3 regions of the Phyllobacterium sp. 22229 genome follow, and region 1 is predicted to be linked to each of the others. Evidence: riboswitches for the same ligand, from Rfam matches in the RefSeq annotation. Region 1 holds a riboswitch; each other region holds the start of a gene.
The links. A riboswitch is a leader RNA that binds a small molecule or an ion and turns the genes downstream of it on or off. The one in region 1 is predicted to bind cobalamin.

Region 1 (7,832 bases):
CGCGCATTATCCGGCCTACCGGAAAGGCGGCTTTCCCATCGCCGGTCTGTTCGATCCCGATCAGGCGAAGGCGGCGAAAATCGCCGCTGAATGGAATGTGACTGCCTATGCATCGCTGGCGGAAGCCACGGCCGTGGAAAATTCTATCTACGATCTGGCGACGCCGCCCGCACGCCATGCGGATGTGCTGAAAGCCCTGCCGGAGGGTTCCTTCGCCCTGATCCAGAAACCGATGGGCAGCGATCTTGCCCAGTCCACGGAAATTCTTAGGATCTGCCGGGAGCGCAACATCACCGCTGCCGTCAATTTCCAGCTGCGATTCGCCCCGATGATGCTGGCGCTGAAAGATGCGATCGCGCAGGGCTGGCTGGGCGAGGTCATCGATTTCGATGCCTGGCTGGCGCTGGACACGCCATGGTCGCTATGGCCGTTTCTCAACGGTTTGCCGCGTGTCGAGATCGCCATGCATTCGATCCATTACATCGATGTGATCCGCGAGATTCTCGGCAATCCGCTGGGCGTGCACGCGAAGACACTGGGGCACCCCGGCCATGCGGTGGCGCAGACACGCACGAGCGCCATTCTCGACTATGGCGAGCGGGTGCGCTGCTCGCTGTCGATCAATCATGACCACAAATTCGGGCGCAGGTTTCAGGCCTGCGAGTTCCGCATCAGCGGCACCGAAGGCGCTGCCTATGTCAAGCTCGGGGTCAATCTCGACTATCCGCGCGGCGAGCCGGACGAATTGATGATCTATCCGAAGGGCGGCTCCGATTGGATCAATGTTCCGCTGCAGGGCGCATGGTTCCCCGATGCCTTTGTCGGACGCATGGCCAATCTGCAGCGCTTTGCCAACGGCGAGGACACCGCGCTGGTCAGTTCGGTCGAAGACGCCTGGCATACCATGGCGCTGGTCGAGGCCGCCTATCAATCAAGTGCGGCGCCGGCAACGCCGCTGGCGCAAAAGCCGGAGGCGTGAATGTCGGAACAGGCCATCTATTTCGAGGATTATGCCATCGGCCACGTGCGCACCACGACGGGCCGCACGATCACTGAAACCGATTTCGTCGTGCATGCGGGTCACACCGGCGATTTCTTCCCGCACCATATGGATGCCGAATTTGCCAAGACCACGCCGTTCGGCCAGCGGGTTGCGCATGGGACAATGATCTTTTCCATCGGTGTCGGCCTCACCGCCAGCCTGATCAATCCGGTGGCGTTCTCCTATGGCTATGACCGTCTGCGTTTCGTGCGGCCGGTCTTCATCGGCGACACCATCCGCACGCGCGTGACCATCAGCGCCAAGGAAGACGATCCGAAACGCCCGGGAAGCGGGCGCGTGGTCGAGCGCTGCGAGGTTCTCAACCAACGCGATGAAGTCGTGCTCGCAGCCGACCATATCCTGATCGCCGAGCGCAGAACAAATTGATATGACGGGCACCTCAATGTGCCAGATGGAGGTTTGAAATGACAGGTAAGCTTGCAGGCAAGCGGGTTTTGATCACAGCGGCAGGGCAGGGCATCGGCCGCGCATCGGTGCTGGCTTTTGCGCGCGAAGGCGCAATCGTCCATGCCACTGACATCAACCAGCAATTGCTCGATGCACTGCCGCAGGAGGCGGGGATCAAACCGCGCAAGCTGGATGTGCTGAAAACCGAAGAGGTCAATCAGGTTGCCGGAGAGATCGGTCCGATTGACGTGCTCTTCAACTGTGCCGGTTTCGTGCATGGCGGCTCGATCCTTGAAATGCCCGATGCGGATCTGGATTTCGCCCTCGATCTCAATGTCCGGGCGATGATCCGGACGATCCGCGCCGTCCTGCCCGGCATGATCGAACGCGGCGATGGCGCGATCATCAACATGTCGTCGGTTGCCAGCAGCGTGAAGGGCGTGCCGAACCGCTTCGCCTATGGCGTCACCAAGGCGGCTGTGCTCGGCCTGACCAAGTCGGTGGCCGCCGAATACATCACGCAGGGCATCCGCTGCAACGCGATCTGCCCCGGCACGGTGGAAAGCCCGTCGCTGGAACAACGCATGCGGGCGGGCGGCGACTACGAGGCCGCACGCGCGGCTTTCATTGCCCGCCAGCCGATGGGCCGTCTCGGCCTGCCGGAGGAAATTGCCGACCTTGCCGTCTATCTCGCCGGTGCGACCTACACGACGGGGCAGGCCTATAACATCGATGGCGGCTGGACCGTCTAGGAGACTTTGCCAATCCACCCTGATGGGCATCTGATGCGATTTTCTGCGCTTCCGGTGCTCTCATGGACGAAAATGTCCACTGCGCTCCGGTTCTCGAAAACCGCACCAGCTTCCTCATCAGGATGAATTGTCAGAAGCCTCCTCCCATGCAATCGGAAGGAACAGACGATGAAATTTCTACGTTATGGCGAACCGGGACAGGAAAAGCCCGGTGTGCTGGATGCCAAGGGGCATATCCGCGATCTTTCAGGCGTGGTGAGCGATCTTGCCGGGGCCGTGCTCGACCCGGAAGCGCTGGCAAAATTGTCGGCGCTGGATTTAGAGAGCCTGCCTGCCGTTGGCGGCAATCCGCGCCTCGGCCCCTGCGTTGCCGGAACCGGAAAATTCATCTGCATCGGTCTGAATTATGCGGATCATGCGGCGGAATCCGGCATGGCCGTGCCGCCGGAGCCGGTCATTTTCATGAAAGCCACATCGGCCATATCAGGCCCGAATGACGACCTGGTCATTCCGCGCGATTCGGAAAAGACCGACTGGGAAGTCGAGCTTGGCATCGTCATCGGCCGCACGGCAAAATATGTTGATGAAGCCGAGGCGCTGGATTACGTCGCCGGTTACTGCACCGTGCACGATGTCAGCGAGCGCGCCTTCCAGACGGAGCGGGCAGGGCAATGGACCAAGGGCAAATCCTGCGACACGTTCGGGCCGACAGGCCCGTGGCTGGTGACCAAGGACGAGGTGGCCGACCCGCAAAATCTTGGCATGTGGCTGAAGGTCAATGGCGAGATCATGCAGAACGGTTCCACGAAAACCATGGTCTACGGCGCTGCCTTCCTCGTCTCCTATCTCAGCCAGTTCATGTCGCTGCATCCCGGCGACATCATCTCGACCGGAACACCGCCCGGTGTCGGCATGGGCATGAAGCCGCCGCGCTACCTCAAGGCGGGTGACGTGATCGAGCTGGGCATTGACGGTCTTGGCACCCAGAAACAGGTGGCACGCGCCGACATTTGAGTCGGCGTCTGGCCCGCAACATCAATCAAGAGGCATATTGTGACCCGCATTACCGATCTTCGCGTCTTTGACGTCCGTTTCCCAACCTCGCAAAGCCTGGACGGATCGGACGCCATGAACCCGGACCCGGATTATTCCGCCGCCTATGTCATCCTCGATACGGACAACACGGCTTTGTCCGGTCATGGCCTGACTTTCACCATCGGTCGCGGCAATGAAATCTGCTGCCTGGCGATTGAAGCGATGAAGCACCTCGTCGTCGGACTGGAACTGGACTGGGTGAAGGAAAATCCCGGCCGTTTCTGGCACTTCATCACCGGCGACAGCCAGTTGCGCTGGATCGGGCCTGACAAGGGCGCGATGCATCTGGCAACGGGCGCAGTGGTCAATGCGGTCTGGGACTTGCTTGCCAAGGAAGCGGGCAAGCCGGTCTGGCAGCTGGTCGGCGAAATGACGCCGGAAGAAATCGTCGATATCGTCGACTTCCGCTACCTCACCGACGTGCTGACGCGCGAGGACGCACTCGCCATCCTGCGCAAGGCGGAGAGCGGCAAGAAGGAACGGATCGCCACGCTGCAGGCGGAAGGTTATCCCTGCTACACCACCTCGGCAGGCTGGCTCGGCTATTCCGATGAAAAGCTGCGCCGCCTCTGCCAGGAAGCGGTCGATGCCGGTTTCAATCACATCAAGATGAAGGTCGGCCGCGATCTTGAAGACGATATCCGCCGCCTGACCATCGCCCGCGAGGTGATTGGGCCGGACCGTATCCTGATGATCGATGCCAACCAGGTCTGGGAAGTGGGCGAGGCCATCGACTGGGTCAACAAGCTTGCCTTCGTGAAGCCGTTCTTTATCGAGGAGCCGACCAGCCCGGATGACGTGGCGGGTCACCGCAAGATCCGGCAGGCGATCAAGCCTGTGAAGGTCGCGACCGGCGAGATGTGCCAGAACCGCATCATGTTCAAGCAGTTCATTGCCGAAGGCGCCATCGATGTGGTGCAGATCGATTCGTGCCGGATGGGCGGTCTGAATGAAGTGCTGGCCGTGCTGCTGATTGCCGCAAAATATGAACTGCCCGTCTGGCCGCATGCGGGCGGTGTCGGCCTTTGCGAATATGTGCAGCATCTGTCGATGATCGATTACATCGCCGTGTCAGGCACGAAAGAGGGCCGGGTGATCGAATATGTCGATCATCTGCATGAGCATTTTGTCGATCCCTGCCATATCCGGGATGCCGCCTATATGCCGCCGTTGCTGCCGGGTTTCTCGATTGAAATGAAACAGGCGTCGATCGAGGAATATCTCTACCGGCCATAGCAAAATGGGCGGGGGCTTCATCTGCCTGACAAAGAGCTGTCCTATGGCGATTGCATTGTCGTCTCTCGTCACGGAGTTCCCATGCTCGACCTGATCAAGCCTTCGCTTGCCCGCTTTGCCGCCAGCCTGCACCCGGAACCGCCGGTGCATCTCGGCAGGCGCTACAACAGTGCGGGCGTCTTTCAGCCGGAACCCGGCAATACGGTTGTCTGCCATCTGGTGAAGGGTTCCGAGTCGGAAGCCTCGGTCATTGCGGTGCGCGAACGGATGCTGGCGATGCCCGATGCCGGGCAGCTGGCCTTTACCCCCGTCTCCAGCCTGCACATGACGCTGTTTCAGGGCATTATCGAATATCGCCGCCGCCCGTCCTACTGGCCCGACGACGTTCCGCTGGAGACAAGCATCGACGAGATGACGCGGCTTTACGTGGATCGCCTGCAGGATTTCGAGGGCTGCGGACCGTTCAACGTCGAGGTGATCGACGTGACGCCCGCCGGCCTCACCGTGGCGGGAGCGAGCGAATATGACGAGCGCATCATGCGCGCCTGGCGCGACGAACTGGCTGTGCCGTTCGGTTACCGGCATCCTGATCACGACACCTATGTCTTCCATGTCACGCTGGCCTATCCCATCGCGCGTTTTCCCGATGAGAGGCTCGGGGCCTGGCAGGAACTTCTGGATGATTGCCTAGCATTCATCCGGCGTGAATCGCCGGTCATTGCACTCAATCCGCCGGCATTCTGCAGTTTCGCCGATATGAATCATTTCGAGGAACTGGTGGTTCTGGATTGAACCAGTGGCCGTTTGATCGCCAATCTGCGACATAGTGTACAGGCACCCTACGTGTCGTCTTACGTAAATGCGATGTCGTTTCCGCACCTATTCTTTTTGGGTGGCGGATGCTTTTATCGGGGCACTTGAGGTGCCGCTTTTCTAGGGAAGCGGAGAATTGGGAAGCCGGTCGGAAACCCGGCGCTGCCCCCGCAACGGTAGTGGAGTGAAACACGGCATAACAGCCACTGGGCCACAATCCGGGAAGGCGTCGTGACAGCCGATACGGCAACTCCAGAGCCCGGAAACCAGCCTCGGGACATGAAAACCGACTGATCGCGGTGGGCGATCAAGGAGCATGATTCTGCGCGGGTATCGGCCGGTGGCCGGCCGTGCAGGCGTTCTTCCTCCGTCACCACCAGTCAGTTCTTTCGCAACATCGAGGCGAGGACACGACATGGATATACGCAACGAACTGCTCCGGGACCTGAGAAACCGGAAACCGGGCTACGGCCTTGAACAGGCCTTCTACTCCGATCCGGATTATTTCCGGCTGGACATGGAGAACATCTTTTATCGCGACTGGCTGTTCATCGGCCATGATTGCGAAGTCGCCAAGCCGGGCAATTTTTTCACGGTGCAGGTCGGCGATTATCCCGTTGTCATCGTGCGTGACCGCCAGGGCCAGATCCGGGCTTTCCACAATTCCTGCCGCCATCGCGGCTCGCGCGTCTGTTCGGCCGAGCGCGGCACGTCGGCAAAGCTCGTCTGCCCCTATCACCAGTGGACCTACGAGCTTGACGGGCGCCTGCTGTTCGCCCGCCAGATGGGCGATGATTTCGACGCCAGCCAGCACAGCTTGAAACCGGTGCCGTGCGAAAGCGTCGGCGGTTACATCTTCATCTGCCTGGCGCAGAATCCTGTCGATTTCAGCGCGGCGCGCGCACTGATCGAACCCTATCTCGCACCGCACCACCTCACCGAAACTAAGGTCGCCTTTCAGAGCACCATCGTCGAGAAGGGCAACTGGAAGCTGGTCTGGGAAAACAACCGCGAATGCTACCACTGTGTGGCCAATCATCCCGAACTGTGCAAGACCTTCCCGGAAGCGCCGAGCGTGAGCGGTGTCCAGGGCGCCGCCGACGATCCGGAAATCGCCGCCCATTGGCAGCGTTGCGAAGCGGCAGGCCTGCCAAGCACGTTCCGCATGTCGGATGACGGCCAGTACCGCGCCACCCGCGTGCCGCTTCTGCGTGATGCGGAAAGCTATACGATGAGCGGGCGCCGCGCCGTCGGCCGTCAGCTCAGCAACAGCGTCAACGAGAAGCAGATCGGCTCGCTGCTGCTGTTCCACTATCCGACCACATGGAACCATGTCCTCGGCGACCACGCCATTTCCTTCCGCGTGCTGCCGCTCAGCCCGGATGAAACGCAGGTCACCACCAAATGGCTGGTGCACAAGGATGCGGTCGAGGGTGTGGACTACACCATCGAGGAACTGACGCATGTCTGGCTTGAGACCAATGACCAGGACCGCCGCATCGTCGAGGAAAACGCCTTCGGCATCCGCTCGCCCGCCTATGAGCCCGGACCCTATTCGCCCGAGCATGAAGGCGGCGTGCTGCAATTCCTCGAATGGTACTGCACGTTCATGGAAGAGCGTCTTTCCGGCGGCGATACGCGGCTCAGCAAGGTAGCATAGGTACACAATGAACATGGGCGTTCCTCAGTCTTACCCGCACCTCGACCAGATGCAGCCATGGAATGACCGGCTGCATCTGCTGGAGTGTCTGTCGATCATCGAGGAAGCGCCGAATGTGAAGACCTTCACATTCCGTTCCGACAACCAGAACTGGTTCCGCTATGAGCCGGGCCAGTTCATGACCTTCGAGCTGCCGGTGCAGCCCGAAGCCGTCCTGCGCACCTATACGCTCTCCTCCAGCCCGTCACGGCCCTTCACCATTGCCGTGACGGTCAAGGCGCAGGAGAACAGCATCGGCACCCGCTGGATGCTGGATCATCTGACCCCGGGCATGCGGCTGAAGGCCTTCGGTCCCCTCGGCGATTTCTCCATGCGCAGGCATCCGGGAGAAAAGTACCTGTTCATCTCGGCCGGGTCCGGCATCACGCCGATGATGTCGATGACCCGCTGGATGCATGATTGCGCCCCGCAGAGCGATATCAGCTTCGTCACCTGCGCCCGCCGGCCCAGCGACATCATCTTCCGGCGGGAGCTCGAATACCTCACCGGCTGCATGCCCAACCTGAAACTGTCGTTTCTGATCAAGGAACACGAGATGGGGCAGGTGTGGACCGGCATTCGCGGGCGGCTGGAAGCGCCCAAGCTGCCGCTGCTGTCGCCCGATTTCAAGGACAGGACGATCTTCTGCTGTGGTCCGGAGGGTTTCATGCGCGATGTGCGCGACATGCTCGAAGCCGGCGGTTTCGACATGGCGCGGTATCATCAGGAAAGCTTCGGTCCGGCTGCAGAGCCGGTGCTGCCCGCATTTGACGTGATGTCCATCGAT
Region 2 (7,832 bases), on a different contig from region 1:
GGACTGGGCGACGCCGCAAATATTGGAAATCGTCGCGGTGGGGGCAATCGCCATGGTGTTGGAATTGCGCATTCCGGTTGTCGTCACCCGCTTGCGCAGGACTTCCCAGTCAAGGGTCGTGCTGCGGTCCATCGAAAGCCTGGCGCCGGCTGCCGTGCGGGCCTGATCGAGCAGTTCGACGGAATCGATGGGGAGTATGCCCTTCGACCAGAGTGAGCCGTTGAAGCTTGGATAGCTGCCGCGTTCGCTGGCGAGGTCAACCGATGCCGAAATGGCATGGTAGGAAATGGCTTCCATGCTGAGATCGGCAAAAGCCACGGCCTCATCGGACGCGTAGGGAATGCGCAGAGCCTGCAATGCATCCTGGAACCCCATCAGCCCGAGGCCGACCGGACGGTGACGCAGGTTGGAAGAGCGCGCTTCGGGGATGGTGTAGAAGTTGATGTCGATGACATTGTCGAGCATGCGCATGGCCGTCGCCACAGTGCGGCCGAGACGCTCAAGGTCGAGGCCCTCGGCTGCAATGTGATTGGCAAGATTGATCGAGCCAAGATTGCACACCGCAACTTCATCCTTCGATGTGTTGAGGGTAATCTCGGTGCACAGGTTCGAGGAATGCACGACGCCGGCGTGACCCTGCGGCGAGCGGATATTGCAGGGGTCCTTGAACGTGACCCAGGGATGGCCGGTCTCGAACAGCATGGTCAAAATCCGGCGCCAGAGGTCCAGAGCGCGAACGGTGCGGAAGACGCGGATTTCGCCGCGTGCCGCCTTGGCTTCATACGCCTCGTAGGCGGATTTGAATGCCGCACCATAGAGGTCGTGCAGATCCGGCGTCTCGTCGGGTGAGAACAGGGTCCACGGCTCGTCCTTTTCCACGCGGCTCATGAACAGATCGGGCACCCAGTTGGCCGTGTTCATGTCATGGGTGCGGCGGCGGTCGTCACCGGTGTTCTTGCGCAGATCGAGGAATTCCTCGATGTCGACATGCCAGGTCTCGAGATAGGCGCAGACCGCGCCTTTGCGCTTGCCGCCCTGGTTGACCGCGATGGCCGTATCATTGGCCACTTTCAGGAACGGTACGACACCCTGGCTTTCGCCGTTGGTTCCCTTGATATGGGCGCCAAGACCGCGCACCGGCGTCCAGTCATTGCCAAGGCCGCCGGAATATTTCGCCAGGAGCGCATTGTCCTTCACCGCCTTGAAGATGCCGTCGAGATCGTCGGCAACGGTGGTCAGGAAGCAGGACGACAACTGCGGCCGCAATGTGCCGGAATTGAACAGCGTCGGGGTGGATGCCATGAAATCAAAGGATGACAGGAGGTTGTAGAATTCGATGGCGCGCGCTTCCCGGTCGATCTCGCGGGTGGCAAGGCCCATGGCGACGCGCATCAGGAAAGCCTGCGGCAGCTCGAAGCGGATGCCGCGCGTCTGCTGGAGATAGCGGTCATACAGCGTCTGCAGGCCGAGATACTGGAACTGCAAGTCGCGTTCCGGCTTCAGGGCCGCTGCAATTTTATGCAGGTCGAAGCGGGCGAGTTCCGGATCGAGCAGTTCGGCTTCAATACCAGCCTTCACATAGGCCGGGAAGTAATCGGCATAACGTTCCGCCATTTCATGCTGGGTTGCCTGTTCGGGCCTGCCGAAGACAAAGCTCAAGGCTTCGCGGCGCAGCTTGTCGAGAAGCAGCCGCGCGGTGACAAAGGCATAGTTCGGTTCGGTTTCAACCAGCGTGCGCGCCGCCAGAATGGGTGCAAGCGATAACTCGTCAAGGGTAATGCCATCGTAGAGATTGCGCTGGGTTTCGCTGAGGATTGGCGCGGCGCTGACCCCCTCAAGTCCTTCGCAGGCTTCATCGATGATGCGGGCAAGACGCACCGTATCGAGCGGTGCCCTGGTGCCACCCGGCAGGGTCACGCTCAGCGACGGGCCGGTTTCGGCCACCGGTTCAACCAGCTTCGCCCGTTCTCGCGCGCGTTCTTCCCGGTAAAGAACATAGGCGCGCGCAACCTTGTGGTTTTCGCTGCGCATGAGGGCAAGTTCAACCTGGTCCTGCACGTCTTCAATGTGAAACAGACGCCCTTCGCTGCTGCGGCGCTTCAACGTTGTCACGATGTCGGTGGTCAGGCCTTCGACGACATCATGCACGCGGCGGGAACCGGCGGCGACATTGCCTTCAACGGCGAGGAAGGCTTTGGTCAGGGCAACGGTGATTTTCAGCGGGTCGAAGGGGGTAACCGAGCCATTGCGGCGAATGACACGATAGCCGGGCTCGGCGGACGTAGATTGTGTTTCGCCGTGACGAATGGGTGCAAGTCCATCGGTGCGAGTGGTTTCAAGAGAAAGAGACATGTGCTTATACCCCAAATGTTGGGGGCAAAGGTCGAGCGCACGCGTGCAAGAATCCGGTCAGCTTGCGGCCGACCATTGCAAGCGACACACCGGGACACCCCGCCCGTGGACGTTCATCATGTCATGGCAGGTCTCCTGGCTCACAGGTCGGCGCTGGTGTCGGCCTTCCCGAAGCGGGGCTCCAGTGGCATTGTCGACAACAACTCGCTGTTTACAGTTGCGGGGGCAGCGCCGGCATCAATGTCCAGGACATCTCACCGGCTTCCCTCTTAGCTCCCGGTCTTGCGACTCGGGGAGAACCATAACATCTATATTTAGTATCAAATTGCCATCTACAGTCAATAGGTAGATAGCGACATCTTCGCTTGCTCAGAGCGTTGCGGATTGCGGCAACACGAACGGCACGGATTTGCCGGGCAGACCGCCGACCTTGAGCGCACATTCATAAACACGCAGAATGCGGTCATCCGTCAAGACCTCCATGGGCGTACCCACAGAATCGGCCCGCCCTCTGTGCATAACCACGACGCGGTCGGCAAACATGGAGGTCAGGTTGAGATCATGCAGGATCGCGATAACCCCGCCACCGCGATCGGCGAAGTCGCGGGCAATCTGCATGATGATCAACTGATGCTTGATATCGAGGCTCGACACCGGCTCATCGAGAAAAAGAAAGCGGGGCTGGCCGTCCAGCACCGGCTGCCAGACCTGGCAGAGGACGCGCGCCAGTTGCACCCGCTGCTGCTCGCCGCCGGAGAGTTCCTGATAGAACCGCCCGCCGAAGCCCGCGAGGTCGACCCGTTCGAGCGCTTCGTCCGGCAACGTTTCCACGTTGTGCCGCGCGGCGCCGGAGCGGCCGCTGGTCATGCCCAGCTTGACAATCTCGCGCACGGTAAACGGAAAGGACAGCGAGGTGGATTGCGGCAGGATCGCCCGCATGCTTGCCATCTGCCAGAGCTTCAGCCGGTTGATCGGCACACCGTTGATGTTGATGACACCCTCATGCGGCAGGTCGCCGGAGAGTGCGCGCATCAGCGTGGTCTTGCCTGATCCGTTGGGGCCGACGATGACGCAGAATGCGCCCGCCTCCGCATCGAAGGATACATGCTCGACAATCCTGCTTCGGCCGAGAGAGACAGAGACATTGGAAACACGGATCATGATCAGAGGTCCAGAATGCCGCGGCGGCGCAGCAATATCCACAGGAAGAACGGTGCGCCGACGGCCGCCGTGACGATGCCGATGGGCAGTTCGGACGGCGCAACGATGGTCCGGCTGACCGCATCGGCAATCAGCAGCAGGCTGGCGCCAAGGAGAGCGGCGGCCGGCAGGAGATAGCGGTGATCGGGACCGATCACGAGGCGCAGAAGATGCGGAACAACCACGCCGACAAAGCCGATGCCGCCGCTGACCGCAACCGATGCGCCGGTCGCTGCTGCAACCGTGACAATGGCGATGCGTTTGAAGCGCTGCACCGGGATGCCGAGATGACTGGCCGATGCTTCCCCGAGGGCGAGCCCGTTGAGGCCGCGCGCGAGGAATGGCGAAATGACAAGGGCCAGCGCAATGAGCGGACCGGACGCTGCGATCTTGACCCAGTTGGCTCCCGCCAGCGATCCCAGTCCCCAGAATGTCAGGTCGCGCAACTGTTTGTCGTCGGCGATATAGACCAGGACCCCGATATAGGCGGCGGCCATGGCGCCAAGCGCTATGCCGGCAAGCAGCATGGTGGCGATGGATGTCTGTCCGCGCCGGGTTGCGACCCGGTAGAGGACGAGCGTGAAGATGAGGGCGCCGAAAAAAGCGGCAAGCGGCAAGGCGTAGAGACTGAACAGGGCGATCATCGGGGCGAGGAAGGTTCCGCCGAGAACGATGATGCTGACAGCGCCAAGCCCGGCGCCCGCCGAGACGCCGACGATGCCGGGGTCGGCCAGCGGATTGCGGAACAATCCCTGCATGACCGCACCCGATACGGCGAGCGACGCGCCGATCAGCGCGCCGAGAATGACGCGCGGCAGGCGGATATCGTAGATGATGATGCGGTCGCGGACGGAAAGCCCATTGTCCGCCGCATCGGTTCCGGCAATCAATGTCTTGACGACGGAGAGGACCGACGCATCGGATGCACCAAAGGCAAGGCTGAAGACGATGGTGGCGGCAAGCACCAAGCACAGGCAGGCAATGACCATGCGCGCCAATGCCGACCGGTCGCCCTCCGGGCGCAGCCTTCTGCCGCCCCGTGCGGAAGCAAGGACGGCAGGCTTTCTCAAGACGGTCTCACTCATTTGCCGAGTTCGTTGCCGTACATGGCCTGTGCCAGTTCGTGAATTGCCTTCGGCGCGCGCGGCCCGAAGCCCAGCAGATACTGGCCGCCCATGCGGATGATCTTCTTGTCCTTGCCTGCGGGCGTTGCGGCGATCGCCGCATTGGCAAGAAGATCGGCATTGTCGGACGAATGGTCACCGCCGCGGTCCATGACCAGAATGACGTCGGGTTTGGCCGTGATGATCGCCTCGTCCGTCAATGGCTTGTATCCGGGATATTCCGTAATCGCATTGTCGGCACCGGCCAGCGCAATGATGCCGTTGGCGGCTGTCCTGGTGCCGGAGGCCATGATCTTGCCGCCCTGAGCGCTGAGGACGAATAGGACGCGCTTGCGGTTCTTGATGTTTTTCGTCGCGTCCTCGGCCGCCTGCAAATCCTTCTCGATTTGCGATGCCAGCTTTTCGGCTTTTTCATCAACACCAAGGGCTGTGCCCACGGCGCGTATTTTTGCCGGGATGCTTTTCCCCGTATAGTCCTCCGGTACGAAGACAAAGGGGATGCTGGCCTTCTTCAGGACATCAATCGTCTCCTTCGGACCGCTGCCTTCCACGGCAATGATGGCTGTCGGGTTGATCGAAAGAACACCTTCCGGCGACAGCGCACGCATGTAGCCGACATCGGGCAGCTTTTGCGCCGCTTGCGGATAGGTGCTTGTCTGGTCGCGGCCGACAAGGTGCCCCTCCTCTCCCAGCGCATAGATGATCTCCGTGATGGAGTCGCCGATGGACACCACCCGGCTGGCATCGGGAAGACGGCCGGTGACTTCTTCGGCGGATGCCATGCCGTTCGGGGTCAGCAATGCCATCAGCCCGGCGAGTGACGCGGCGAGATGCAGCCTTGCCGGCTTGCTCTGGCGTTTAGCGAACATGGTCATTTCCTTACGCGGCCGAACGCAGGATGCGGGGCAGGTTTTCAACAAGCTGGCGCCAGTCTTCCCGTTCGCCCGAACCTTCGTGGCGCTTGCCGAAGAACTGGATGATCATCTCGCCGTCGGCGCCGTAGGCTTCGAGCGATGTCACATGCCCATCCTTGGTCGGCTTGCGCACGGCCCACAACTCGGCAATGTGGTCGAGGCGTAGATGCATATGAAACGTTTCATCAAGGATATTGAGCCATGGCCCCATCGTCTTGATATTCGCAATCGGACCCGAATGGATCTGGATGCAGCCGCGATTGCCGACAAAGCACATGATCGGTATCTGTTCCTGCACCGCATGCTGCATCATGGCGCTCAAGGCGTCACGATCCAATGCCCAGGCATAATCCTGCCCGATCACCTGCACCGCCTGATGGCGCGTCATCTTCAGCGAGCGCAGAATGCCGAAGAATTCATGCACATCCTTCATCTGCGTCCAGCGATTGCGCAAGCCGTCCGCATCAAGTTCATGAATTTCCGCGGTCTTCTCCTCGGGCTTCGGCAGCGGGGTCAATTCTATGCTTTGCGACTGGTCATCGAGACGCAGCTTGGTGACAAGGGCATGGTAGGCGTCGAGATCCGAAGCGGGCCGCAGATGGATTTTGTGGATTGCCTCACCGGCGGCATCGAAGAACTGGAGACTGCGGCGGGTGAATTCGCCGTCCTGCTTTTCCACCGCAAAGCCGTGCGCCCAGCTGTCGGGAAACAGCCGCAGATCAATCTGTTCGCCCAGGAGCATGGAGGCGTGCTTGCCGACGATGGGCTTGTCGTAGACGCCGATCTTTTCGTGCACGGCGCTTTCGTTGCGCGTCAGCGCCATCACCTCGCCAAGGGTCTGTATCTCGGTCAGGAAGGTTTCGATGCGCGGTGTAATGCGAACAACATTGAGGCCGCAAAAGGCTGCAACCAGATCGGCCTCGGTAATGCCAAGCTGCTGGGCAAGGTCGCGCTCGCGCATTTTGGGATTGTCTTCCCGAGCTTGCCGGATGTCCTGGGGGGCTGGCTTGTGCGTATCAGTCATTGTCTTCGGGTGCCTATCGATGCGTTACTTGTTGAGAATGAGTTTGCCCTGTCGGGTGATTTTGAGACGGTAGAGCGAGCCGGCATGTTCGATCCCTACTTCGTTGGAACCGTCGAACAGGATCTCGCTGCCGTAGACGCGCATATCCGTTTGCCGGACCGGCATGATTTCGCGTGCGAGCGGTGCCAGCCTCGGAAGCCGGACTTGAAGATCGATGATTTGGCGTCGTGACATTGCGGCCAGCCTTTTCGTGCTGTCGCTGCCGGAATGCTTCGGCAACGGATAGTTCAAACTTGACTCGTATGATCATATTTATTACTCAACATAAAGAGGAGTCAACGAGTCAAGTTAGTTGGCGCTTGAAAAACATCACAAAATTGCAAGCAAGCTGACCGCCAGCCCGCAAAATATCCCGGAATTCCGGCTATCCCTCCGCAAGCACCGGCCGGAAATTTCAGAGCGCGATGCGCAATTTGCTGCAGGAGCTGGTTTGAGCATGACCGCTGCTCCAGCCACGATGAAGCCTGCGGCAACAGGGGGGCGTCGGGGCATGAGTCCTCCCCGGCGCCAACCCTGACAAAGAAAAAGGCCCTTGCGGGCCTTTTCCATGGACGGATTGATTGTGTTCGGGTCCGCAAATCAGAACGGCGAATCCGGGAAGTAGAATTCCTTGGCATTGTCCTTGGTGACCAAAGTCGCATCCAGGATGTATTTGCCGCGCACCGGAACCTGATCGTAGAAATTGGCAACCGTCAGTTCAAGCGCCGTTGCGATCATGGATGGCGGATAAAGGACGTTGATCGGTGTCATGGCATCGCCATCGCTGACGCGCTTGATCATGTCCTTCATGCCGGCACCGCCGATAACCATCTTGATATCGGTGCGCTTGGCCTGGCTGATCGCCTCGAGCACGCCGACTGCCATGTCGTCATCCTGGCACCAGACGGCATCGATCTTCGGGAACTTGGTCAGATAGTCCTGCATGACCTTGAAGGCATCATCGCGTGACCAGTTGCCGAACTGCTTGTCGAGCACCTTGATGCCGCTTCCGGCGATGGCTTCGTCAAAACCCTTCTGGCGTTCTTCGTCAATGACGATCGGCAGGCCGCGAATGACCACGACGTCACCGGTGCCAAGCTTGTCCTTCAGATATTTACCGGCGACACGGCCGAGCTCCGGGTTGTTGCCCGCGACATAGAGATCCTGGATCGTCGGATC
Region 3 (7,832 bases), on a different contig from region 1:
ATCATCGCCGCCCCGCCTTCAGCCCGGCAGACGGTGACACCCACGTCGGCATCCACCAGCGCGTCCAGCACGGCGAGGTAACTTTCGCCGGGGACGCAGAACAATCGTTCCGCGCCGTTGGCTTTCAGGGCTTCTACGATCAATTCACCGCCGGTTTTCATCGGATGCGTCCTTCAATTCCTGGAGAATGTCTGCACTGTGTTCGCCGAGGCGCGGCGAGGGTCTGTTGTAGGTGAGGGGTGTCTTCGACATGACGATCGGCGTGCGCACCGAGGGGATGCTGCTGCCATGGGCATCATCAAGGTCGAGGCGCAATTGCCGGGAGACGATCTGCGGATCGTCGAACATTTCGCCGATACGGTTGATCGGCCCGGCGGGCACCGCGTTCTGGGCGCAGGCGGCGAGCAGGTCGGCGCGCGTGCGCTTCTGCGTCTCCGCCCGGATGATGGCGGTCAGCGCGGCCCGGTTTTCCAGCCGGGCCCGGTTGGTGAGAAAGCGTGGATCGGCGCTGAGGCCGTCCAGCCCCATGATGGTGCAGAAACGGGCGAACTGCCCGTCATTGCCGACCGCAAGAATAAGATGGCCATCGGAGGTGGGGACGACTTCGTAGGGCGAGATGTTGGGATGGGCGTTGCCCATGCGGTTGGGGCTGTTGCCGGTGGCAAGATAATTCATCGCCTGATTGGCCATGACGGCGGACTGCACGTCGAACAGCGCCATATCCACCCATTGGCCTTCGCCGGTCTTTGCCGCATGGGCCAGCGCCGCCTGAATGGCAATGACCGAATAAAGCCCGGTGAACACATCGGCAACGGCAAGGCCGACTTTCTGCGGCTCGCGGTCCGGCTCGCCGGTGACCGACATCAGCCCCGACATGCCCTGGATGATGAAGTCATAGCCGGCCTGGCTGGCATAGGGGCCGGTCTGGCCGAAACCGGTGATGGAGCAGTAGACGAGGCGCGGATTGCCGGCACTCAATGTTTCATAGTCGAGGTCGTACTTCTTCAGGCCACCCACCTTGAAGTTCTCGAGAACCACATCCGCCGTGCGGCACAGCGCCCGCACCGTTTCCTGGCCTTCCGGAGAGGTGAAGTCGACCGTGATCGAGCGCTTGCCGCGATTGCAGGAATGAAAATAGGCGGCTGAGAGGTTCTCGCCTTCCCGGCTGGTGATGAAGGGCGGGCCCCACCCACGGGTTTCGTCGCCGCCAGCGGGATTTTCCACCTTGATCACATCGGCGCCGAGGTCGGCCAGGATCTGCCCGGCCCATGGTCCGGCGAGGACGCGGGCGAGTTCAATGACACGCACGCCTTTGAGGGGAGCTTCAGTCATGGTTGTTAAAGGGGCTCCAAATTCAATGTTTGTTTCGGGGCTTGTTGCTGAACGACTCGAACCGCCCAATCGGTGAAGTCCCGCATGATTACGTCGCGGTTGATTTCGTTCAAGCCTTCGTGGCGGGTGCCGGCATAAACTTTGGTCGTGAGATCGCTGAATCCGAGCCGCCGCATCCGCTGGCCGAGATCTGTCACGGCGCTGCCCCCAGCGGTGGCCGGATCTTCCGCCCCACCGGCGAGATTGAAAGGCAGGGTGCGCCGCACCTTGGCAAGGCGGCTGTTGTCCGCCCCGGCAAAGGTGAAGCCGAAAACATCGCGCCACATGCCGACCGACGCGTCCCAGCCGCACAGCGGATCGGCGATATAGGCGTCCACCTCGGCCGGATCGTGCGACAGCCAGTCAAACGGGGTGCGGGCATCCCTGATGCCGCGCGCCCAGGTCTGAAAGGTCAGTTTTGGCAGAAGCATGCTCGGCACGTCGGAGCCAAGCAGCATGCGTTCGGCGCGCAGGATGGCCTGCGCCAGCCGTCCTGCAAGCCCGGCAGAGAAATTGGCGTTCCAGATGGCGGCGGCGTCGACCTTTTCCTGATAGCCCAGCACATAATTGAGGCCGATCAGGCCGCCCATGGAGTGGCCGAAGAGGACAAGCGGCAAGCCCGGATGGCGGGCGCGGGCGGCGGCGTTGATGGTGTCCATGTCCTGGAGCACCAGACGCATGCCGTCGCGAAGGGCGAAACGACCGGGCGGAGCACCATCGGCTTTGGTATAGCCGTGGCCGCGATGGTCGTGGGCGTAGACGTGAAAACCGTGCCTGTTGAGATGTTCGGCAAACCGGCCATAGCGCAGGCTGTGTTCGGCCAGGCCATGGCTGATCTGGACAACGGCCTTGTCCGCGCCTGCTGCCGGCGAAAAGCGCATGGCCAGCGCCGCGCCCGTCGCTGACCGGATCGTTTCGATGTCTGCAAAACCCATTCATGCCTCCCGCGATCAATTGAAAGGGTGGCGCGTGATTAGTCAATCCACAATAAATTCTGCGTAAATTCGGGTATCTCTCCGGGTTTTTGCACAATAAATAATCACATGCCTGTGCCTGCAATTTTATTTTGCAAAACCTCTTGCAAACGGCAAAAACTTGCCGCAAAACTTCTTTCCGAAAGAGATTGGATCCCGTGTCTTGTCTCGATTGTCCCCGGCTTTTACGGCTGACAGAGCGCTGGTTTGCGGCGGTGGGATGGTTGTTTGGACCGGGATATCCAGGCGCTTGCCAGTTACATGGCCGTTCCGGGGGGAAGAGGACGCTCCCCAAATGCGGCACCAGAGGGGAAACCGGGTGACGGAAATATCCGCACCCGGTTTCGCTCGTTTTGGAGGACGGTTTTCATTTCCGTTGTGCTTGTCGAACCACGCACGATAAGAATGTAAAACGCCCGGCAATCCCGAAATAAACGCCGCGTGCATTGCCACCCGCGCCCCTTTCGCCTACATACGGCGCAAATTCATGTCCCAAAAATCCCGAACATCGGAGTGACGCGCGTTATGGCACGCCAATTCATTTACCATATGGCCGGCCTGAACAAGGCATACGGAACCAAGAAGGTTCTCGAAAACATCCATCTTTCCTTCTACCCCGATGCCAAGATCGGCATTCTCGGACCGAACGGTGCGGGTAAGTCGACCATTCTCAAGATCATGGCCGGCATGGACAAGGAATATACCGGCGAAGCCTGGCTGGCCGATGGTGCCACGGTCGGCTACCTCGCGCAGGAGCCGGTTCTGGACCCGAACAAGGATGTGATGGGCAACGTCATGGACGGCGTCGCGGACAAGAAGGCCATTCTCGACCGCTACAACGAACTGATGATGAACTATTCCGACGAAACCGCCGATGAAGGCGCCCGGCTGCAGGACATCATCGACGCCAAGAACCTCTGGGATCTGGAATCCCAGGTGGAAATGGCCATGGAAGCGCTGCGCTGCCCGCCCGGTGATTCCGGCGTGGAAAAGCTGTCCGGCGGTGAGCGCCGCCGCGTGGCGCTGTGCCGTCTGCTCCTGTCGCAGCCCGATCTTCTGCTCCTCGACGAGCCGACCAACCACCTTGACGCCGAAACCACCGCATGGCTGGAAAAGCACCTGCGCGAATATGCCGGCTCCGTCCTGCTGATCACGCACGATCGCTACTTCCTCGACAATGTGACCGGCTGGATTCTCGAACTCGACCGCGGCCGCGGTATTCCCTACGAGGGCAATTACTCCGCCTATCTCGGGGCGAAGGCCAAGCGCATGCAGCAGGAAGGCCGTGAGGACGACTCGCGCCAGAAGGCTCTGGAGCGCGAGCGCGAGTGGATTTCCGCCAGCCCCAAGGCGCGCCAGGCCAAGTCGAAAGCCCGTATCAAGGCCTATGATGCGCTGGTCGATGCCGCCAATGAGCAGCGTCCCGGCGATGCGCAGATCATCATTCCGGCGGGGGAACGTCTGGGACAGGTGGTTATCGAAGCCGAGAACCTTACCAAATCCTTCGGTGACCGTGTTCTCATCGAAAACCTGACCTTCAAGCTGCCCCCCGGCGGCATCGTCGGCATCATCGGTCCGAACGGTGCGGGTAAGACCACGCTGTTCAAGATGATCACCGGACAGGAAAAGCCGGATTCCGGTTCTATCCGTATCGGTGAAACGGTTCATCTCGGTTATGTCGACCAGAGCCGTGATCATCTGGCGGCGGAGAAGAATGTCTGGGAAGAAATCTCCGGCGGCAATGAAATCATCAAGATCGGCAAGAACGAGATGAATTCGCGCGCCTATGTCTCGGCGTTCAACTTCAAGGGCGGCGATCAGCAGCAGAAGGTCGGCAATCTGTCCGGCGGTCAGCGTAACCGCGTGCATCTTGCCAAGATGCTGCAGTCCGGCGGCAATGTCCTGCTGCTCGACGAACCGACCAACGATCTGGATACCGAAACGCTTGCGGCTCTGGAAGACGCGCTGGAAAAATACGCCGGTTGCGCCGTTATCATCAGCCACGACCGCATGTTCCTCGACCGTCTGGCGACACACATCCTCGCCTTCGAGGGTGACAGCCACGTCGAATGGTTCGAAGGCAACTTCCAGGACTATGAGAACGACAAGATCCGCCGTCTGGGACCGGACAGCGTCAATCCGAAGCGTCCGAGCTACAAGCCTCTGACACGCTGATGCGGCCGGGAGGGCGGCAACGCCTTCCCATCACCAATTTTGACGTTTCCATCAGTGATATTGGCTGGTTTTAACACGCAATTTTCCTAAGATGCGGCTGATTTCACCGGAGTGCCGTCATGACAGATCTTTTCGCAACCAGAACGGACATCCTTCCGGCCCGCAAGATCGCCGGGCGGGTGAGCGGGCTGTTCCAGGCGCCAAAAGACAGTTTTGTCACCGCTGCCACGGACACGCTCGATCTTACCTTTGAAGGCATACGCGGCGATTTTCACGCGGGCCTGACACGCCGGTCGGGCGGGCGCGAGCCCTGGTATCCGCGCGGCACCGAGATGCGCAACGAGCGGCATATTTCCATTCTGGCGGCCGATGAACTTGACATGATTGCCAGCGCCATGGGCCTTGCGGATGTCAAACCCGAATGGATCGGCGCCAACATGGTTGTCGATGGCATTCCCTCGCTTTCCATGCTGCCGCCGCGCACGCTGCTGTTTTTCGAAGGCGGGGTGACGCTGAAGGTCGACGGCCAGAACGCACCGTGCAAGGTCGCCGGACGCTCCATCGCCGAGCGGGCGCAGACGGCCGATCACACCTCGACGGCGCTTGATTTTGTCAAGGCATCGAAGCGGCTGCGCGGCATCGTGGCCTGGGTCGAGGTGCCAGGGCTTATCCGTTCCGGTGAAAAAGTCGATGCGCGCCTGCCGGAGCAATGGATTTATCCCGGCTGACGCTTGCGTCTTTTTCCGATCTGTGGCGAATGGAATGCAGGTCCGGTGCCTGCATGCAGGAGAATCGGGAAGCCGGTGCAAATCCGGCACGTGCCCAACGCTGTATAGGGGATGGGCCGCGCAGTTTGCCACGGGGAAACCCGGAAGGCGCGCGGTTCAGATGAACCTCAGTCAGAAGACCGGCCGGACCGGATAGCCGAAACCGCACGGACAGCGGGGAGGTGTCTGGGCCGGGGTAATCTGGCCCTCGCATTGTTGGGAGCAAACGATGCACGATTCTGTCTATGGTCCCGTTGCAGCCGCCGATTTTTCCGCGGACGAGCGCGCCGCCGTCTACAAGGCCATCCATACCCGCCGCGATGTGCGCGACCAGTTCCTGCCGCGCCCTATTGACGATGCAGTGCTGATGCGGCTGCTCGACGCCGCCCATCACGCGCCGTCAGTGGGATTCATGCAGCCGTGGAATTTCATTCTTATTCGCGATCAGGCACGCAAAGCCGAGGTGCACGCGGCCTTTACCCGCGCCAATGCCGAAGCAAAGGCCATGTTCACCAGCGAGCGCCAGGCGCTCTATGCATCGCTGAAGCTTGAGGGCATCGTCAAGGCGCCGGTCAATCTGTGTATCACCTGTGACCGGACGCGCGGCGGCGATGTCGTCCTGGGACGCACCCATAACCGGCAGATGGACGTCTACAGCACCGTCTGTGCCGTGCAGAACCTGTGGCTGGCGGCAAGGGCGGAAGGCATCGGCGTCGGCTGGGTCAGCATCTATCACGACCAGGACATGCGCCGCATTCTGGCCATCCCCGATCATGTCGAGATCATCGCCTATCTCTGCATCGGTTATGTCGACCAGCTCTACGATCAGCCGGAATTACAGAAGCGCGGCTGGCGCGAACGGCTGCCGCTGGACCAGCTCATCTATGAAGATCAGTGGGCAGAACATGCCGGGATCAGCTCGGATCGTCCTCGTCCGGATCGAGCAGCCGCGTTGCCCGCCATTCCGTCAGTTTCCGGTTGATGGCCTCAAGCACGAAGAAGCGGGCCGACTCCTTGTCGTAGCCCTCGTCGCGCAGCGCATCGTAGTCCGTATGCTGATGGCGGACATGGGCGACCGTGGCCAGCCACACCGCAATGGGCGGCGGCAGGCTTTTCATGTGCGGTGCCGTGGCGGCGGCGCGTATGGGCTCGGAATCCGAATAGGGCACAGCCGGCAAAAGCAGCGTCAGCGCCTTGCCGATAGCCCTTTGGCGGTTGGTTCCTGAACTCATTGCACTCTCTTCCCGCCGATTCGCTGATCGATATACCTGCCTATTTCAGACGCGACAAAATTTGCCGTCAACGGAAAAACACTCCTTGCCAAATCTGTATTTCTCACATAAACATATCTTTATATCTTTTGAAGGTGTCTTGATGGACAAACGTGATCTCAATCTTGACCTGATGGTCGATACGCTGAAAGCAGCGGCGGAGCCTAGCCGCCTGCGCATTCTGGCGCTGTTGTCTCGCGGCGATCTGACGGTTTCCGATCTGACCTCCATCCTCGGGCAGTCGCAGCCGCGCGTCTCCCGCCATCTCAAGCTGCTGTTCGAAGCCAATCTGATCAACCGCTATCAGGAGGGCTCCTGGGCCTATTTCCGTCTGGCTGAATCCCTGGTGGTTGGCGATATCGCCCGGATCCTGCTCGATCGTCTTGATGTGTCCGATCCGTTGCTGGAGCGCGATATCGAGCGGCTCGGCTCGGTGAAGCTGCAGCGCCGCGAGCGGGCCGCCGCCTATTTCAGTGCCAATGCCACGAGCTGGGATGCGATCCGTTCGCTGCATGTGCCGGATGGCGCGGTGGAAGCCGCGCTGACGAAGATCATTGGGCGCACGCCGTTCCAGGCGATGCTTGATGTGGGCACCGGCACCGGCCGCCTTCTCGAACTGTTTGCCCCGCTTTACGTGCGCGGTGTCGGCATCGATATCAATCGCGACATGCTGACCATTGCCCGCTCCAATCTCGACCGGTCCGGCATCACCAATGCGCAGGTCCGCCAGGGTGACGTCTATTCGCTGCCGGTGGACCGGGAATCCTTTGATCTGGTGACCATTCATCAGGTGCTGCATTTCCTAGACAATCCTGCCGAAGCCATTCGCGAGGCGGCCCGCGCCTTGCGTGCAGGCGGGCGCATGCTGATCGTTGATTTCGCCCCGCACGATCTTGAATTCCTGCGGGACAGCCATGCGCATATACGGCTTGGCTTCAACGACAACCAGATGCGCGACTGGCTGACCGAGGCCGGGCTGGCGCTGGAAAACAGCCTCGAACTTGAACCAAAAGACAAAGACAAACTGACCGTCAAACTGTGGTTGGCACGCGACCCGCGCCTGCTGATTGCTGATCCCGCTTTAACCTCCCGCGTAACGGAGAGTGTCTGATGAGCTTTTTCCGCCAATCCCGCCGTGCCGACCTTGGAACCAATATCCGGGTTTCCTTTGAATTCTTCCCGCCGAAGACCGAGGTGATGGAAGAGCGCCTGTGGGAAACCGTGACGCGCCTTGCGCCGCTCAATCCCGAATTCGTGTCTGTAACCTACGGTGC

Region 2: it holds a riboswitch for cobalamin, as region 1 does, so the genes downstream of both, ACTJJ7_RS03405 (ribonucleoside-diphosphate reductase subunit alpha) here and ACTJJ7_RS19465 (aromatic ring-hydroxylating oxygenase subunit alpha) in region 1, are expected to answer to the same signal.
Region 3: it holds a riboswitch for cobalamin, as region 1 does, so the genes downstream of both, bluB (5,6-dimethylbenzimidazole synthase) here and ACTJJ7_RS19465 (aromatic ring-hydroxylating oxygenase subunit alpha) in region 1, are expected to answer to the same signal.

Annotation. Positions count from the first base shown of each region.
Region 1 is NZ_JBQEPA010000016.1:118,348-126,179, forward strand. Features, by position in the region: gene ACTJJ7_RS19435 (Gfo/Idh/MocA family protein) at 1-979, shown strand, start outside; gene ACTJJ7_RS19440 (MaoC family dehydratase) at 980-1,429, shown strand; gene ACTJJ7_RS19445 (SDR family oxidoreductase) at 1,468-2,202, shown strand; gene ACTJJ7_RS19450 (fumarylacetoacetate hydrolase family protein) at 2,371-3,216, shown strand; gene ACTJJ7_RS19455 (L-fuconate dehydratase) at 3,256-4,533, shown strand; gene ACTJJ7_RS19460 (DUF1868 domain-containing protein) at 4,615-5,325, shown strand; cobalamin riboswitch at 5,437-5,635, shown strand; gene ACTJJ7_RS19465 (aromatic ring-hydroxylating oxygenase subunit alpha) at 5,762-7,006, shown strand; gene ACTJJ7_RS19470 (2Fe-2S iron-sulfur cluster-binding protein) at 7,014-7,832, shown strand, end outside.
Region 2 is NZ_JBQEPA010000002.1:229,412-237,243, forward strand. Features, by position in the region: gene ACTJJ7_RS03405 (ribonucleoside-diphosphate reductase subunit alpha) at 1-2,352, opposite strand, end outside; cobalamin riboswitch at 2,461-2,671, opposite strand; gene ACTJJ7_RS03410 (heme ABC transporter ATP-binding protein) at 2,722-3,513, opposite strand; gene ACTJJ7_RS03415 (FecCD family ABC transporter permease) at 3,516-4,637, opposite strand; gene ACTJJ7_RS03420 (heme/hemin ABC transporter substrate-binding protein) at 4,634-5,551, opposite strand; gene ACTJJ7_RS03425 (hemin-degrading factor) at 5,556-6,614, opposite strand; gene hemP (hemin uptake protein HemP) at 6,639-6,779, opposite strand; gene ACTJJ7_RS03435 (ABC transporter substrate-binding protein) at 7,254-7,832, opposite strand, start outside.
Region 3 is NZ_JBQEPA010000013.1:41,911-49,742, forward strand. Features, by position in the region: gene ACTJJ7_RS16735 (thiamine pyrophosphate-binding protein) at 1-161, opposite strand, end outside; gene ACTJJ7_RS16740 (CaiB/BaiF CoA transferase family protein) at 145-1,332, opposite strand; gene ACTJJ7_RS16745 (lysophospholipase) at 1,338-2,306, opposite strand; gene ettA (energy-dependent translational throttle protein EttA) at 2,871-4,520, shown strand; gene ACTJJ7_RS16755 (MOSC domain-containing protein) at 4,640-5,248, shown strand; cobalamin riboswitch at 5,275-5,450, shown strand; gene bluB (5,6-dimethylbenzimidazole synthase) at 5,517-6,269, shown strand; gene ACTJJ7_RS16765 (DUF2293 domain-containing protein) at 6,202-6,519, opposite strand; gene ACTJJ7_RS16770 (ArsR/SmtB family transcription factor) at 6,662-7,669, shown strand; gene metF (methylenetetrahydrofolate reductase [NAD(P)H]) at 7,669-7,832, shown strand, end outside.